DNA from 4 places in the Novosphingobium pentaromativorans US6-1 genome. Region 1 is predicted to be linked to each of the others. Evidence: predicted binding sites of a transcription regulator. Region 1 holds the regulator's gene; each other region holds the start of a gene.
What was found. The regulator LexA, encoded in region 1, represses DNA repair genes until DNA is damaged. The targets are predictions, from matches to a motif close to GTTCCNCNCTTGTTCT.

Region 1 (3,811 bases):
CAGGTTCTTCGTCGCCTTCGAGGCCGAGCCAGGTCAGGCCGTCGAAAATCGCGTCGATGGCCGGTTCGGTCGAACGGGCGCGGTCGGTGTCTTCGATGCGAAGCAGGTACTTGCCGCCGTGATGGCGGGCGAAAAGCCAGTTGAACAGCGCCGTACGGGCGCCGCCGATGTGAAGGTAACCCGTGGGCGAGGGGGCAAAGCGCGTAACGACGGCTGACTGGCCGCTCGATCCGCTCGATGCACTGCCGCTTGCCATTGTAATTCCCTTCCTGTCCTATGTTAGCCATGGCCAGCCAAGCCACAGCCGGTGATGATGAAAATGCCCGCCACGGCCTTGTCGGGGGCGCTGCATTGCAGCATCGGCCATGGAACAGCAAGAGCGACTTGTCGAGGGTTTTGGCGGCCCTGGAACGATTTCTTTCGCAAGCCGGCTTCGATCGCGGGCCATGGCTGGTCGTCGCCTTCGCGGCCGGAATCGGCACATGGTTCGGGCTCCCCGGACCACTCTACTGGAGCGCATTTGCCGGTGGGGCCATCGCAATAGCGGCGCTCGCAGGATGGGTCTGGCCGGATCGTGAGCGTTTTGCGCAGCTGAGATTGGCGATATGCGCCGTTTTCCTCATGTTTTCTGCCGGTTGCCTCACCGTGTGGGCCAAATCTGTGCTCGCAGGACAAGAAGCGATCGAAAGGCCGATATCGGGCGTGTTCCTCGGCAAGGTCCTGGGCGTGGACGAGCAGCCGGCCTTGGAGCGCGTGCGATGGATCGTGGCCGCCCGAGAACCGGATTCGGGGGTGCCTATCAAGGTTCGCGTCAATGTTCCGGCCGACCCCGATGCCGCGCCCGTATCGCCTGGGGCAGTGATTCGCTTCGAGGCGCGGCTGATGCCGCCCGCCGCCCCGATGTTTCCGGGCGGTTACAATTTCGCCCGGACCGCCTGGTTCTCCGGACTTTCCGCAAGCGGGAGCGTGACGGGCAGGGTCACGATCGTTGAGCCTGGGACGGGCGACGACGGGATCGATGCCATGCGCACAGCGCTTTCCCGGCATGTGCGTTCCCGCATGGCCGGTTCTGAGGGCGGGATTGCCGCGGCGCTGGCCAGCGGAGACCGGGGCGGCATCCTCGAGGAGGATGCACAGGCGATGCGCGACGCTGGCCTCGCGCATCTGTTGGCAATCAGTGGACTGCATGTCAGCGCGGTGATCGGCGCCGCCTATTTTCTGGCCTTGCGACTTCTTGCGCTTTGCCCGGCACTGGCGCTGCGTTTGCGGCTTCCGGTCGTGGCAGCCCTGTGCGGAGCGCTGGCCGGGATCGCCTATACTGTGCTGACCGGATCGCAGGTGCCCACGGTCCGTTCCTGCATCGGGGCGATGCTGGTCCTGATCGCGCTGGCGCTGGGGCGCGAAGCGCTTTCGCTGCGGATGTTGGCGGTTGCCGGCTTCATTGTCCTGCTGGTCTGGCCCGAATCGCTGACCGGCCCCAGCTTCCAGATGAGCTTTGCCGCCGTACTCGCCATCGTGGCGCTGGCGACCTCCGGGCCAGCGCGTCAGTTCCTGGCACCGCGAGAGGAGTCGTGGCTCTCGCGGCTGATGCGCCAGGTAGTCATGCTCTTCGTGACGGGCTTCGTGATCGAAGTCGTCCTGATGCCGATCGGCTTCTACCATTTTCATCGCGCCGGTGCCTACGGGGCGCTTGCGAACGTGCTTGCGATCCCGCTTACGACTTTCGCGGTCATGCCCTGCATTGCCCTCGCGCTGCTGTGCGACATTGTGGGACTGGGCGGGCCGTTCTGGTGGCTGGCGGGGCAGTTCATCGACCTACTGCTTGGCCTCGCGCACAAGATCAGTGCGCTGCCGGGCGCCGTTTCGGTTCTGCCTGCCATGGGGACGGGCGGTTTCCTTCTGTTCGTAACCGGCGGATTGTGGCTCGGCCTTTGGAGCGGGCGCGTGCGGCTGCTGGGACTGGTGCCCGCCTGTTTCGGCATCGTCTGGCTCATCCTGCTCGAGCCGCCGGACATTCTCGTGACCGGCGATGGCCGTCATGTCGGACTGCTCGACGATAGCGGCGATGGGCTCGTCACCTTGCGCGACACCGGCAGCGATTATGTGCGCGACAATCTTCGCGAATTCGCAGGGATCGAAGGCGAATTGACGCCCCTCGCATCGTGGCCGGGTTCGAGATGCAATCGCGACTTCTGTTCGGTACGGATCGATCGAGCCGGTCGATCGTGGGACTTGCTGATCGCCAGAGGCCGCGACCAGGTGCCCGAGCGGTCGCTGGCAGCGGCCTGCGACAAGGCCGATATCGTCGTTGCCGATCGCTGGCTGCCATGGAGCTGCAAGCCGCGCTGGCTCAAGGCCGACCGGACCATGCTGGACAGGACCGGCGGGCTTGCCATCAGGCTGCGCGGCAAATCCGTCGAAACAGTGGCGGCAGGGCAGGGCCGCCATGGCTGGTGGAACCCGCGCGGGCCGTGATTTCGGCCCTGTCCGGAGAGTACGCCTTCCGGAGAGTACGCCTGAGCGGCACGCCTCCCCGGGGCAAGCTCAGTGATAGCGGCGCAGCAGCCCTGCGAGCTTGCCCTGAACCTCGATCTCGTCAGGGCCGTAGATCTGCGGTTCGTATGCGGCATTGGCGGGCACGAGGCGAACCATGCCGCCATCGCGCTGGAGATACTTGAGCGTCGCTTCTTCGCCGCGAACCAGGGCGACGACGATTTCGCCGTCGCGTGCGGTGTTGGTGCGACGGATCAGGGCAAAGTCGCCGTCGAGAATGCCGGCCTCGACCATCGAATCGCCCGAAACCTCAAGCGCGTAGTGTTCCCCCGAGCCGAGCAGGGCTGCCGGAACCGGAAGCATCGACTGGCCTTCGAGCGCCTCGATAGGAACGCCGGCAGCGATGCGACCGTGCAGCGGAATTTCGATGACGTCGTTCGCCGGTTCAGGCTTGCGTTCGGGCTGCTTGAGTGCGGCAAGGGCGTCTATGCCGGCAGGAGCGGCGGCCTTCGTCGCAGGCTTGCTGGTGACGTCTTCGGGCTGGCGCAGGATTTCCAGCGCGCGGGCGCGGTTTGGCAGGCGGCGGATGAAGCCGCGTTCCTCAAGCGCGGAAATGAGGCGGTGCACGCCCGACTTCGACTTGAGGTCGAGCGCTTCCTTCATCTCTTCGAAGCTGGGCGAGATGCCGCTTTCTTCAAGCCGGACCTGAATGAACTTGAGCAATTCATGCTGCTTGCGCGTCAACATCTTCGTTGCCTCTTTCTCTGCGTCCCCGAGCGTTGTTCTGCTTGTGAACAATGAGAGAACAATTAAGCAACAGATTCTGGAACGTCAAGCAATACCGCCGTTTTCGAGCAGGAACACCCGCACCGTGTCTCCGGGCGTGGCGGCCGGTGCATGCGCGGGGCGATCGATCAGCACATTGCTGGCCGCAAGGGCGCTGAGTGCACCGCTGTCCTGCAGCGTCATGGGCGCCACGCTCTCGCCGTTCCAGTAGCCGCGCAGGAATTCGCGGCGGTGGCCGATGGCTCTGAGAGATCCGTCCAGAACGGTCGAGATCTGCATTGGCAGCGAACGGTTTGCTCCGAGCATTGCGCGCAGCATCGGCAGGACGAAGAGATAGGCGGTGACCATGCTCGAAACCGGATTGCCCGGCAGGCCGATGATGATCTGCGTGCCGCCGCTGCTGCGTTCGCGCGTGGCAACGAGGATCGGCTTGCCCGGCTTGATGGCGACGCGCCAGAAGTCGAGCCTTGCGCCCCAGCGTTCGAGAGCCGGGCGCACGAGATCGTGATCGCCTACCGAGGCTCCGCCGCTG
Region 2 (3,811 bases), 340 kb from region 1:
ATGCGCCCGCATTCGACGACTGGATCGGTGCCGAGAACGGCGAGACGGCCTGGGCGCCGGGAGACGAGCGCGATCCGTGCATGCTGTGCTATACCAGCGGCACGACCGGGCACCCCAAGGGCGTGCTCTATTCGCACCGTTCGAACATGCTGCACACCTTGGCGATGATCGCCCCGTCGTGCCTGGCGCTGGAGCCGCGATCGTGCGTTCTACCCATCGTGCCGATGTTCCATGCCAACAACTGGGGCATGCCCTGGGGCTGCGCGGCGACCGGGGCGAAGCTGGTCTATAGCCAGGTCAACGATCCGTCGGCGCTTTGCGCGCTTATCGAGCAGGAGCGGGTTTCGCATGTCGCCGGCGTGCCGACGGTCTGGTTCGCCTTTCTCCAGCACCTCGACGAGACGGGCAAGGACATGCCGCCGATCGCTTACGCCATATCGGGCGGTGCTGCCTTTCCGCGCAGCGTCGTGGAACGGCTGATGCGCAGCGGTGTGCGGGTGGGTCATGCCTGGGGCATGACCGAGACTTCGCCGATCGCGACGGTTTCCTACGAAGGGGCCGATTGGGACACGCTGTCGTTCGACGAACAGGTCGATCGCAAGTGCCTGCAGGGCAGGGTGGTCTATGGCAGCGAAGTGCGCATCGTTTCGCTCGATGACCATGAAACGCCGCTGCCTCACGATGGAAAGGCCTCGGGCGCGCTGCAAGTGCGCGGGGCCTGGACGATCAGGCGCTATTTCAAGGCGGAAGAAGATGCTGCGAATGAACAGGGCTGGTTCGATACCGGAGACGTGGCGGCGATCATGCCGGACGGTTCGGTCAGGCTGACCGACCGCACCAAGGACGTCATCAAGTCGGGCGGGGAATGGATAAGCTCGGTCGAACTGGAAAACGCCGCGGTGGGGCACCCGGACGTCGTCGAGGCGGCGGCCATCGGAATTGCGCATCCCAAGTGGGACGAACGGCCGCTCCTCATCGTCGTGCCGCGCGGTGGCAGCAGTCTGCGCGGTGAGGACGTGCGCGAATTCCTGCGCGACAAGGTCGCCAGCTGGTGGCTGCCCGATGCGGTGGAACTGGTGAATGCCCTGCCGCATACGGGCACCGGAAAGATCAGCAAGAAGGACCTTCGCGTGCAATACAAGGACTACACGCTGCCGGTATGACGAAGGCGGCCGCTAGGCGGGCAGCCGCCTCGGCTCGAATTACTGGTTGGCCGCGTTGCCGGCAGCGGTCTCGGCGGCGTCGCCGACCTGTTCGGCCGCATTGCCCACGCTGTTCGCAGCATTGGCGATGGCGTTGTCCTTGGCTGCTTCGCTGCTCGATGTCTGGCTGAACAGGTAAATCCCGCCGATAACCGCGACGAGGACAATGACCGCCATGACGATGCCGGTTCCACTGGAAGAACTCTTTTCGTGAATTACAGTCGTGTGCGGAGCTTGCGACGTTTCGCGTGTGGTTTCGGTGGTGGTGTATTCTTCGGCCATGAAGACCTCCTTTTGAATTCCTTGTCTGCAGCGAAGAACTCGCCACCCATCGAGTTGTTTCAAAACTGACATGTCCTGCGTCGAATCGAGCCTGATCAGGGACGAAACGTGCCTAGAGAAACGACAACTGTCCGCTTGCGTCGGGCGCCTTGAAACCGGAGCAGTCCAGATGGACATCCGGCGGGCCGAAGCCATGCCGTTTGGCCGCAAGCCGGAAGCGATTGCGGAACAGATCGGCCCACACGCCGCTGGGGCGCATGCGCTCAAAGAAACGCGGGTCGTTGTCCTTGCCGCCGCGCATCTCGCGAATCGTCGTCATGACCTTGGAGGCTCGCTCGGGGAAGTGCACTTCCAGCCATTCGCGAAACAGCGGCGCAACTTCGTGGGGCAGGCGCACCATGATCCACATGGCGCCGCGCACGCCTTGCCCTGCCGCGGCTTCCAGTATCGCCTCCAGGAATTGGTCGGTGATCGCCGGGATTACCGGAGCGATCGAGACATGGGCGGGGATTCCGGCCTCTACCAGCTTGCCCAGCGCGGCAATTCGCCTGGCCGGGGTGGCCGCCCGAGGTTCCAGCAGGCGCGAGAGGTGGGCATCGAGGCTGGTTACGGAAATGCCCACGCCCACCAGATCGAATCGCGCCATCTCGCGCAGGATGTCGAGATCGCGCAGGACCCGGTCCGACTTTGTGGTGATCGTCACCGGGTGGCGCGTCTCCAGGCAGACTTCGAGGATCTCGCGCGTGATGCGGTAGTGCGCCTCGATCGGCTGGTAGGGATCGGTATTGGTTCCCATCGCGATCGGTGCCGGCCGATAGCCTGGCTTTGCCAGCGTGGTGCGCAGGAGCCTTGCCGCATCGGGCTTGGCGAAGAGCCTGGTTTCGAAATCGAGGCCGGGCGAAAGGTCGTGAAAGGCGTGGCTGGGCCGCGCGAAACAGTAGATGCAGCCATGTTCGCAGCCGCGATAGGCATTGATCGAGCGATCGAAGGGAATATCCGGCGATTTGTTGAAAGACAGGATCGTGCGGGGATGCTCCTCGGTCACGCTCGTGGCCGGGTTGCGGGGAGGGCCGTCGATGTCGGCGACGCTGTCGAGCCAGTCCCCGTCGGCTTCCCGTCCGGGCAGGTTGAAGCGAGAGCTTGGCGCCCCGCTGGCAGCGCCTCTTCCCTTTAGAGGTTGCATGCCACGATGTGAACATAAAGAGAACAAAAGTCAATGGCGCTACCTGCGCCGCATGACGTGCAGGTAAAGAAAAAGCCCTCCCCGCGTGGGGGAGGGCTCTTCTTGTTTCGGCAGCCGGAGCTGCCCGAATCCATGGACCGTAAAGGTCAGGCCCAGGAGGCCATTTCCTTCTCGAGGTTCTCGACGATGGCTTCGAAGAACTGCTCGGTGGTCATCCAGCTCTGCTCGGGGCCGATCAGCAGCGCGAGGTCCTTGGTCATCGCGCCGCTTTCGACGGTCTCGATGCAGACGCGCTCGAGGGTCTGGGCGAACTTCACGACGTCCGGCGTGTTGTCGAACTTGCCGCGGTACATGAGGCCACGCGTCCAGGCGAAGATCGAGGCGATCGGGTTGGTCGAGGTCGACTTGCCCTGCTGGTGCTGGCGGTAGTGACGGGTGACGGTGCCGTGGGCGGCTTCCGCTTCGACGGTCTTGCCGTCGGGCGCCATCAGGACCGAGGTCATCAGGCCCAGCGAGCCGAAGCCCTGTGCAACGGTGTCCGACTGCACGTCGCCGTCGTAGTTCTTGCAGGCCCAGACGAACTTGCCCGACCACTTGAGCGCCGAGGCGACCATGTCGTCGATCAGGCGGTGCTCATAGGTGATGCCGGCATCCTTGAACTTCTCGGCGAAGCCTTCGGTGTCGAACACTTCCTGGAACAGATCCTTGAAGCGGCCGTCGTAGGCCTTCATGATCGTGTTCTTGGTCGACAGGTAGACCGGCCATTTCAGGCCGAGGCCGTAGTTGAACGAAGCGCGCGCGAAGTCGCGGATCGATTCGTCGAGGTTGTACATGGCCATGGCGACGCCCGGCGCCGGGAAGTCGAACACGTCGAGGTCGATCTTGTCGCCGTTTTCACCGTCCCAGACGAGGCGCAGCTTGCCGGGGCCAGGGATCAGGGTGTCGGTGGCGCGGTACTGGTCGCCGAACGCGTGACGGCCCACGACGATGGGGTCGGTCCAGCCCGGAACCAGGCGGGGAACGTTCGAGATCACGATGGGTTCGCGGAAGACGACGCCGCCGAGGATGTTGCGGATCGTGCCGTTGGGCGACTTCCACATCTTCTTGAGGCTGAATTCCTCGACGCGGGCTTCGTCGGGGGTGA
Region 3 (3,811 bases), 940 kb from region 1:
CGTGCCGACCCTCAGTTCGTAGAGCATTGGCAGCTAAGTTGATCGAAGCGCTCAGCAACAGTCTTCCACGTTGCTATGCCTGCCTCGTCCCCTTCGTTGGATAGCCGCTGGATTTGCTGCGCGATATACGCGGTTCCCTCTTCGCCATGGTTCTTTTCGACCCAGAGCGCGACGGCCCACAATTCCTGATCGCGGTTCAGCACCATGGTTCACGTCTCCCGGTCCAGGTTCGCGCCAGGCCTTCGCTGACCAGCTGATCGCCAAGCGAGCGGCCGCCGCGCGTTACAACCCGCAATTTGCGACCGTACTGATCCTCGTCTCTGCTCCCGATAGTCCTCAGTTCAAAGGGCCCGCCATTCAGCAATTCGACAAGTCGGTGCGTCGCGCGCATGCCGAGCTGGTATTCATAGTCGCAACGAGGCTCGCTGATCTCGGGAGTGTCGATGTCGGCAATCCGGATCTTCACGCCATCAAGCCAGAAAGTATCTCCATCCACGACGCATGTGCGCCGGATGGAGCCGCAGATGTCGAATTGTGGGGAGCTTGCTTGCTGGAATAAAGCCTGAGGCTGCTGATCGTCGTTAGCAAGGCTGGCATCATGGACTGGCCAGTTGAGTGCCAGCACCCCTCCAGCAAATACGATCGCGAATGCTCCCAAACCCAATGCGATCTCCTTTCTCAGCTTCCGGCGCTTTTGTGCCTTCAACGCCTTGCGAAAGTCGAACGGCTCACCGGGGGTCTCACTCACTGGCGTTGTCCGTCTTCATTCCGGCACATGATTTCAGACAATAGCCGGAAATCAGGTAGTTTCGTCAATTGTACGTACCAATTGTTTGCCAACGTCCCAACACAGACCGAACATATTGCGGCGTTTCACCATTGTTGGGAATGCCGCGTGATCGGGAGACGGCACCTGGGCCAGCATTGTAAGCAGCCAAGGCCAGGTGGACTGCGTCGAACCGGTCCAACATATCGCGAAGGTACCTGGCGCCACCGTCGATCGATGCAAGAGGGTCATGACGGTTCCGGACGCCCAGTTCTTTCGCCGTGGCCGGCATAAGCTGAGCCAGCCCGGCAGCACCGGCTGGACTAACAGCCATCGGATTGAAGCGGGACTCAGCCCAGATAAGAGCACGAAGCAGGTTGGTCGGAAGCCCGTAACGGCGTTCAGCCTCGGCTATCGCCGCCATATACAAGCCTTCCCGGTAGGATACGTTTGCTGGCTCGGCCTGGTAGATTGCAGGAAGATATTCCCTTGCCGGCTGCTGGTCCGTCTTCGGCGGAACGATCGCGTGCTCGAACAAGGTGAAATCCTGGGCGCGAACTTGCTGTGAGGAGGTCGCAATCATCCCCAGACAGGCGACCGCTAGCGCGGTCAGACAATTGAGGCAGTTCATCTCGACTTGTGCTCCATTGATTCGAATCGAAAGAGAACATAAAAAGAACATGTGCCTGTAGGAAAGCCGCGAATGCCTGCCTTTGGGAGAGGAGAGGAACGCTGATGAGGGGGTCACTTTGCATGCTGAGGAGCTCGCATGTCCCTATCTGTCCAAACTCATCCCAACCGGTCGCTTACCGAGACCGCCCGTCGCATTTGCGAATCGCGAGGGGGCAAATGGTCCGGCACAAAGGGCATGGCCTGTTGCCCCGCGCATGTTGACCGCACGCCGTCACTCGGTGTGTCGCTCGGCCGACAAGCTATCCTCTTCCACTGTTTCGCGGGATGCGATCAGCAGAGCGTGTTGTCTGCATTGGCGCGTGAAGGTTTCGAGGCACCGGCGCTTTTTTCAGGTTCTGCGACCAGCAACGAACCCGAATCGACCAGCACCCGCAAACCCTCGGCGGCAGCGCTGAGGATCTGGCGCGATGCACAGCCACTGCGTGCCAGTCCGGCAAAGGAATATCTTGAAAGCCGCGGCATCCTCGCCGCATCTCCGGCGCTCCGCTTCCATCCACGAACGCCGCTTGGCCCAAAAGGACGGACCCGCTTTTTGCCCGCCATGATCGCGGCAGTCAGCCTCGACGAGGGCCCGATCGCCATCCACCGCACGTTCCTGTCTGCCGAGGCTTCAGGCAAGGCCGCTTTCGAAAAGCCGAAACGCGCGCTTGGCGCGCTCGGCGAAGCTGCTGCCCGCCTTTTCGCTCCGGTTTCCGGCAAGCTCGGCCTTGCCGAGGGGATCGAGAGCGCGATGTCGGCCTATGCTCTCACCGGCATTCCCGTCTGGGCGACCCTGGGCAATGAGCGCTTCGGCCTCGTCAGCGTGCCCGAGAGCGTGACCGAGCTTCACCTCTTCGTCGATCACGATGCGGGCGGCGAGCTGGCTGCCTCGCGTGGCCTGGCCGCTTACGCCCGCGATGGACGGACGATCCACATTCGCAAGCCGTCCTCACGCGACACCGACTGGAACGATGAACTTAAAGCATGGCTGCGCCGCAAAGCGGCGCGGTAGAGGAGAGAGAGCTTCTCGAATTCCTGATCCGGCAGAGGGCCTGTCCCGATGCCTTCATCAGGAGGACGAATTGCCATGTTTCAATCAGACCTGTTTCCAGCTGGCGAGCAGTTGTTGTCAGTCCCATTGGCTTGCGCCATTGGCACCCGAGTTGCCGAGCTTCTCGCTTCGGGACGTCACCTTACCCGTGCCGAAATCGCCGGCCTGTTCGCCGAGGAAACCGGCGTCATGGACTGGGGAAGCGCCTGGACTATCGACGACTACAACAACGCGGTCGAGATCGGCGCACTGCTCTGGCTGCGAGAGTCCTCACGCATCGATCTGGCGACGAACGTACACGAAGCCGAAGCGCGGTTCGACTGGCTCAAAGCAGCCTTGCCGCCGCGGCACGTGCGCAGCGAAGCACAGGTCGAGTTCCAGCAGTTCTCTACCCCGCCAATGCTGGCCTGGCTGATGGCGAAGGCCGCAGCTGTCTGCGTGCAAGACACACTCCTCGAACCATCAGCCGGCAATGGTGCGCTTGCCCTATGGGGCAGCGTCTGGAAGGCCTCGCTGCTCCTCAACGAGATAGATCCGGCAAGACGAGGCAGCCTGGTCCACATCTTCCCCGCGGCCACGATCACTGCGCACGACGGGGAACTGATCGCCGACTTGCATCGCGGCCCGGTTCCATCGGTCGTGCTAACGAACCCGCCATTCGCTCAGAGCCATGAACGCGGCAAGGACGGCGAGACCGCTATGCGTCACCTGCGCGGTGCGATGCGAGCGGCTGCGAATGGGGCGAGGATCGTCGCGATCATGCCCGACGGTTTTGATGCTTCCAAGTTCGCCAAAGCGCAGGACGAAGCGTCGCTCCTGCTCAATGTCCGCTTGGAGCAGATGTTTCGCCGGACAGGGACGGGGATTGCCGTTCGCCTGGTCGTGATCGACAAGGTATCGACTGCGCCCTCGTCGGCGATCACCGGAGATACCTGCGACCTGATCGCGATCCACGAGCTGCTCAACGCGCTTCCGCCACGCGTACAGATCTCCGCCAACATCCATCGCCTGCCAGTCGGCAAGCCAGTCTGCCTCGTTGGCAAGACGTCAGCACATCGCGCGCCGGTCCGGCCGGTGGCGCCGTTCGCCGCGACACCAGCAGCCACAGCAAATGCGATCGACCTCACCTATTCGATCTTGGCCGACCCCGCGCCGGTGCCTGAACAGGCAGGCATCTACCTGCCTTACCGCCCCAGCCGCATCGTGTTCGAGGACGCGCCGATCCATCCCACTCCGCTCGTCGAATCGGTCGCCATGGGCTCGGTCGCGGCGCCCCAGCCGGATGTTGTACCGCGTCTTCCCGCTTGTTGGCAGGCCGACGG
Region 4 (3,811 bases), 620 kb from region 1:
TCGCCAGCATAGGGGACAGGAAGCAATTGGGCGCTGTCGATGCGGGCAAACCCTTCGACGTCATGCAGAAGGCAGGCGTCGAAACCGCCACCATGAACACCAATCTCCGGGCCCGCGATAAGGCGTTGCGCGACGCTCAATATGCAGCGCAGGGCGGAAATATCGACGAGGCCTTGCGACATCTTGGCCCGCATGTTGTCGCGTCGGGCAATACAGCTGCCGTTGACGCCGCGGCGGCCTGGCTATCGCTTTCGCCTGCAGAGCGGGAGGTGACCGCGATTTATGCTTCGGGTCGCAACTTGCGCGGACAGGTGAATGAAGCAGTCCAAATCGGGCTCAAGGCCAATGGCGAATTGGGACCGGGTTCGTTGGGTCTCACTGTGCTGTCGCGCGTCAACCTTACGCGTGAGGAAATGCGCTATTCGCGCAGCTATGCAGCCGGCATGGTGCTCGAAGTCGACCGCCGGCAAAGGGGGCAGGGGCTACAGAAAGGCCGCTATGAAGTGGTCGAAACCGATCCAACCCGCGAACACGTGATGCTACAGAACGAGCGGGGCAAGCGCTTTGAATTCCGGCCGGGCCAGATGCGACCGCAAGGTGAGCAGGATCCGCTACGTCTGTTTGAGGTTCGCCCACTAGAAATCCACGATGGTGACCGCATTCGCTGGACGGCGACGGATCACAAGCGCGGACTGCTCAACGCCGATCAGGCGCGCATCGTGGCGGTTGATGCCAAGGGCGTCACGGTGAAGACCTCGCTTGGCGCCGAACACCGGCTGGGGCTGAGCGACCCCATGCTCGAGCGTCTTGATCTCGCTTACGCGCTCAACGCGCACATGGCGCAGGGCCTGACCTCCAACCGCGGGATTGCCGTCATGGACAGCCGCGAACGCAATCTTGCCAACCAGCAGACATTTCTCGTGACGATAACCCGCCTGCGCGATGGTCTGACCCTGTTTGTCGACAATGCGGGCAAGCTCGAAGCAGCTGTTGAGCGCAATCCGGGAATGAAACGCTCGGCTCTCGAGACAGTCAATCAGCTGCGCGATGCGGCAGCAATGGGCCAGGCGAAGGGCAAGGCGTCTGATCGTTCGCAAGAACCGGCTCGCGAGCCGCCCGAACTCGATCGCTCGATCACCAAGCCCTTCGAAATCGGGATCTGACACAGCGCCTATCCGCATGGGTGCATATGGCACCGGTTGACTGTTAGTTCTGTTTTTGTTCTCATGGTGACCATGTCCCGAATCGCCGATGAAATCCTGTTCACGCATATCGAAGTCGCGCTTGCGGTTGCGTCTGAAGCAACGCTTGTCGGGCTCGGCGCTGACGATCCGCGAACCCAGCGCAATGCTCGTCTCGATCTCGCGCGCCATCTGGTCGAACGCATGCAGGGCTTGGAGATTGAAGGTGGGACGAATGCAGGCAGGAGCTCTCAGCGCACTCTCTTTCCGGGCGATCTATCGCCGATAGGCTAACCGTTGTTGAAACTTGGCTGAGGCCGTTCTGGTTTATTGAAGCTGGTTCGGGCCATCCTTGCCCATCAGCTCCGCTACGCGTTGGGCGATGGCTTTCCAAGTGGCGATGCCCGCCTCGTCCCGTGCCAGTGCGAGCACGCCGATCTGCTCGGCAACATGAAGCGGTGCATTTTCACCGTGGGTCTTCAGGACCTGGTCGGCACAAGCCCAGAGTTCCCAATCGCTCAGCATCAGCCGAGACGTCCAACAAGGCCGAGGAAAAACGCGATCAAACCATAGCCCACGACACTACTGGCGAGGAGCAGTTCAATATTGAAATTGGAGCGAGGAGGGCGGAGTTGTCCTGCTGGCCAGATCTGATCGCAGATGAGCTCGTTGAACCCGGCGCGGCGTCCGCAGACTTCCACTTCGCATCCGAGCAACCGGCGTGCTCCACGCCCGGTGTCGAGCTCCCACACTCCGCCGCCCGAATGCAGTTCAAGTCCGAAGGGGCCTTCGGCAAGAAGGCCTGTCAGACAGAGTTCCGGGCCTAGCGGCATGCGGGCCCTTTCCAGTAGCGATCCCAACGCAGCACTGTGCGTGTCTGGATCATCGAGCAGGAGAGATCGGCTCCGTTCGGCAGTCGGCACCAGGCAGCCGTCCGGTTGCCTCCTGCCGAACCTTCCGACCGGCATGTCAATCTCGCTCCACGAACCACGACGTGCCCTGTCGAGATTGTCCCTCGAGGGCCGCCAAGAAGATCGACGAGCGCGTCGCGCGTTTCGATAGCCGACGCGTCGGGGCAGGGCTGGTTGGTCCGGCATGTTCCGTCCATTTCGCGCGCGGCGATCCCGGCGATGCGGACATGGGGGCCTTCGGCGCACCATATGGGCCCGTCGCCATCCCAGACATGCGTGGGTGTGCAGGTAAAGGTCTGGCCGGCAGCGACGATCGAGGCAGCGAGGATGGCAAGCATTGGCGAGCTACCTAGCGAAGCGCGCGGCCGAACCAAAGCACGCGGCCGACAATATTGATCGTCCGCTTCTCCAGTCCGCGCCAACTGGGATAGGCCGGATTGTCGCTGAGCACCGAGACCCGCTTGCCTTGCGGCTCGATTGCGACCCGCTTGACGCTGAGCATGTCATCCATGCGCAGCACATAGATCCCGTCGCGCAGCCGCGACTGTCCATCATTGAGATCGACCATGACTTCATCGCCGTCATGTAAGGTCGGCTCCATCGAATCCCCGTGCACGGCGATGATCGAAAGGCTCGTCGCCTTGCTTGCGGTCAGACGGCGCAGCCACTTCTCGTCGAACCCGAACTGGGCGCATTTGGATTCCATTTCGGCCAAAGCGCCGTGCCCCGCCGAGGCTTCGACATCGAGAACCGGTACATGGACCAGTTCGACGACCGGGCCGGATCGCCGCTCGGGCGCACCGAGGATCTTCTCGTCCACGCCGAAGAAACGGGCGAGCACGGAGCGGTCCTGCTCGTCCAGTTGGCGGGGACTGCCGCGGCGGATGTATTGCTGGATGTAGGCCGCGTTGCGCCCAAGAAGGCGGGAGATCGAGGAGTAATTACAGCCTCGTTGCTGGATCAGATCGTCCAGGGCTTTGCGTGCATCTTCCATCGCGGCAGGTCCTATCGCATCCGTCTAGGAAATTCGATCCTAGACTCTAGGAAGCCTTCCTAATAAGAACATACCAAGAACACAAGCGGAAAGCGAGTCGAAGGCGATGGAGCTCCTGGACCAGATCGAGGGTTATTTGGCGCGAACCGGTACGAAGGCCAGCATGTTTGGTAGGCTGGCCGTCGGGGACCCCCGGTTTGTTCAGGATCTTCGCGAAGGTCGCCGGCCGAGACGTAAGACGCAGGAGCGGGTGAGGCAATTTCTGGCGGAAAGGGGCTGAGCTCCTACTGTCTGCTCTCGCCAACAAAACGGTCGTTGATCTGCCCAGATTGCACTGTTCGGAACCGTCAATCATTCAGGAGTTACGGACAATGGCAACGGAGCCGATTGCCATCCGGCTGCCCTGGGGCGTCACGACAGCATCGTCAGACTGAGTAACGATTGAGGCGCACACGTACTTCGGCTGCCGGCAATCGGCAGCGCGGATGCGTCGAGATCGTCGTCAGCCCTGCATGCAACTGCGTATAGCCAAGCACTTCATGTTCCTCGAAGCGGTCGCATAGCCAGAGCAGGCCATGCGTTTCAACTCCGCTATCGGCCGCAAGGCGCCTCAGAGCACCATCGCCGGTCAGCAGCGCCCAACGCCGCTGCTCGGCAATCGCAAAGGCAAAGGTGTCGGGCGCGGATAGAACTGTGCGCTCCCGGCGTACGGCAATGGCACGCGT

Region 2: the regulator LexA is predicted to act here: its motif matches at 2,677-2,692, upstream of JI59_RS01315 (PA0069 family radical SAM protein).
Region 3: the regulator LexA is predicted to act here: its motif matches at 1,482-1,497, upstream of JI59_RS26135 (DUF7146 domain-containing protein).
Region 4: the regulator LexA is predicted to act here: its motif matches at 3,163-3,178, upstream of JI59_RS00140 (S24 family peptidase).

What each region holds. Positions count from the first base shown of each region.
Region 1 covers NZ_CP009291.1:646,317-650,127, forward strand. Annotated here, with positions in the region: gene gltX (glutamate--tRNA ligase) at 1-256, opposite strand, end outside; gene JI59_RS02960 (ComEC/Rec2 family competence protein) at 286-2,475, shown strand; gene lexA (transcriptional repressor LexA) at 2,545-3,240, opposite strand; gene JI59_RS02970 (molybdopterin molybdotransferase MoeA) at 3,325-3,811, opposite strand, start outside.
Region 2 covers NZ_CP009291.1:307,162-310,972, forward strand. Annotated here, with positions in the region: gene JI59_RS01305 (long-chain fatty acid--CoA ligase) at 1-1,163, shown strand, start outside; gene JI59_RS01310 (hypothetical protein) at 1,203-1,484, opposite strand; gene JI59_RS01315 (PA0069 family radical SAM protein) at 1,597-2,667, opposite strand; gene JI59_RS01320 (NADP-dependent isocitrate dehydrogenase) at 2,814-3,811, opposite strand, start outside.
Region 3 covers NZ_CP009291.1:1,590,438-1,594,248, reverse strand. Annotated here, with positions in the region: gene JI59_RS07325 (DUF6961 family protein) at 12-206, opposite strand; gene JI59_RS27345 (thermonuclease family protein) at 197-748, opposite strand; gene JI59_RS07315 (lytic transglycosylase domain-containing protein) at 813-1,397, opposite strand; gene JI59_RS26135 (DUF7146 domain-containing protein) at 1,740-2,450, shown strand; partial or broken gene JI59_RS07305 (strawberry notch-like NTP hydrolase domain-containing protein) at 2,499-3,811, shown strand, end outside.
Region 4 covers NZ_CP009291.1:24,873-28,683, forward strand. Annotated here, with positions in the region: gene mobF (MobF family relaxase) at 1-1,163, shown strand, start outside; gene JI59_RS00120 (hypothetical protein) at 1,236-1,475, shown strand; gene JI59_RS00125 (DUF6961 family protein) at 1,509-1,706, opposite strand; gene JI59_RS00130 (DUF5818 domain-containing protein) at 1,706-2,014, opposite strand; gene JI59_RS00135 (thermonuclease family protein) at 2,005-2,430, opposite strand; gene JI59_RS00140 (S24 family peptidase) at 2,442-3,086, opposite strand; gene JI59_RS00145 (PIN domain-containing protein) at 3,512-3,811, opposite strand, start outside.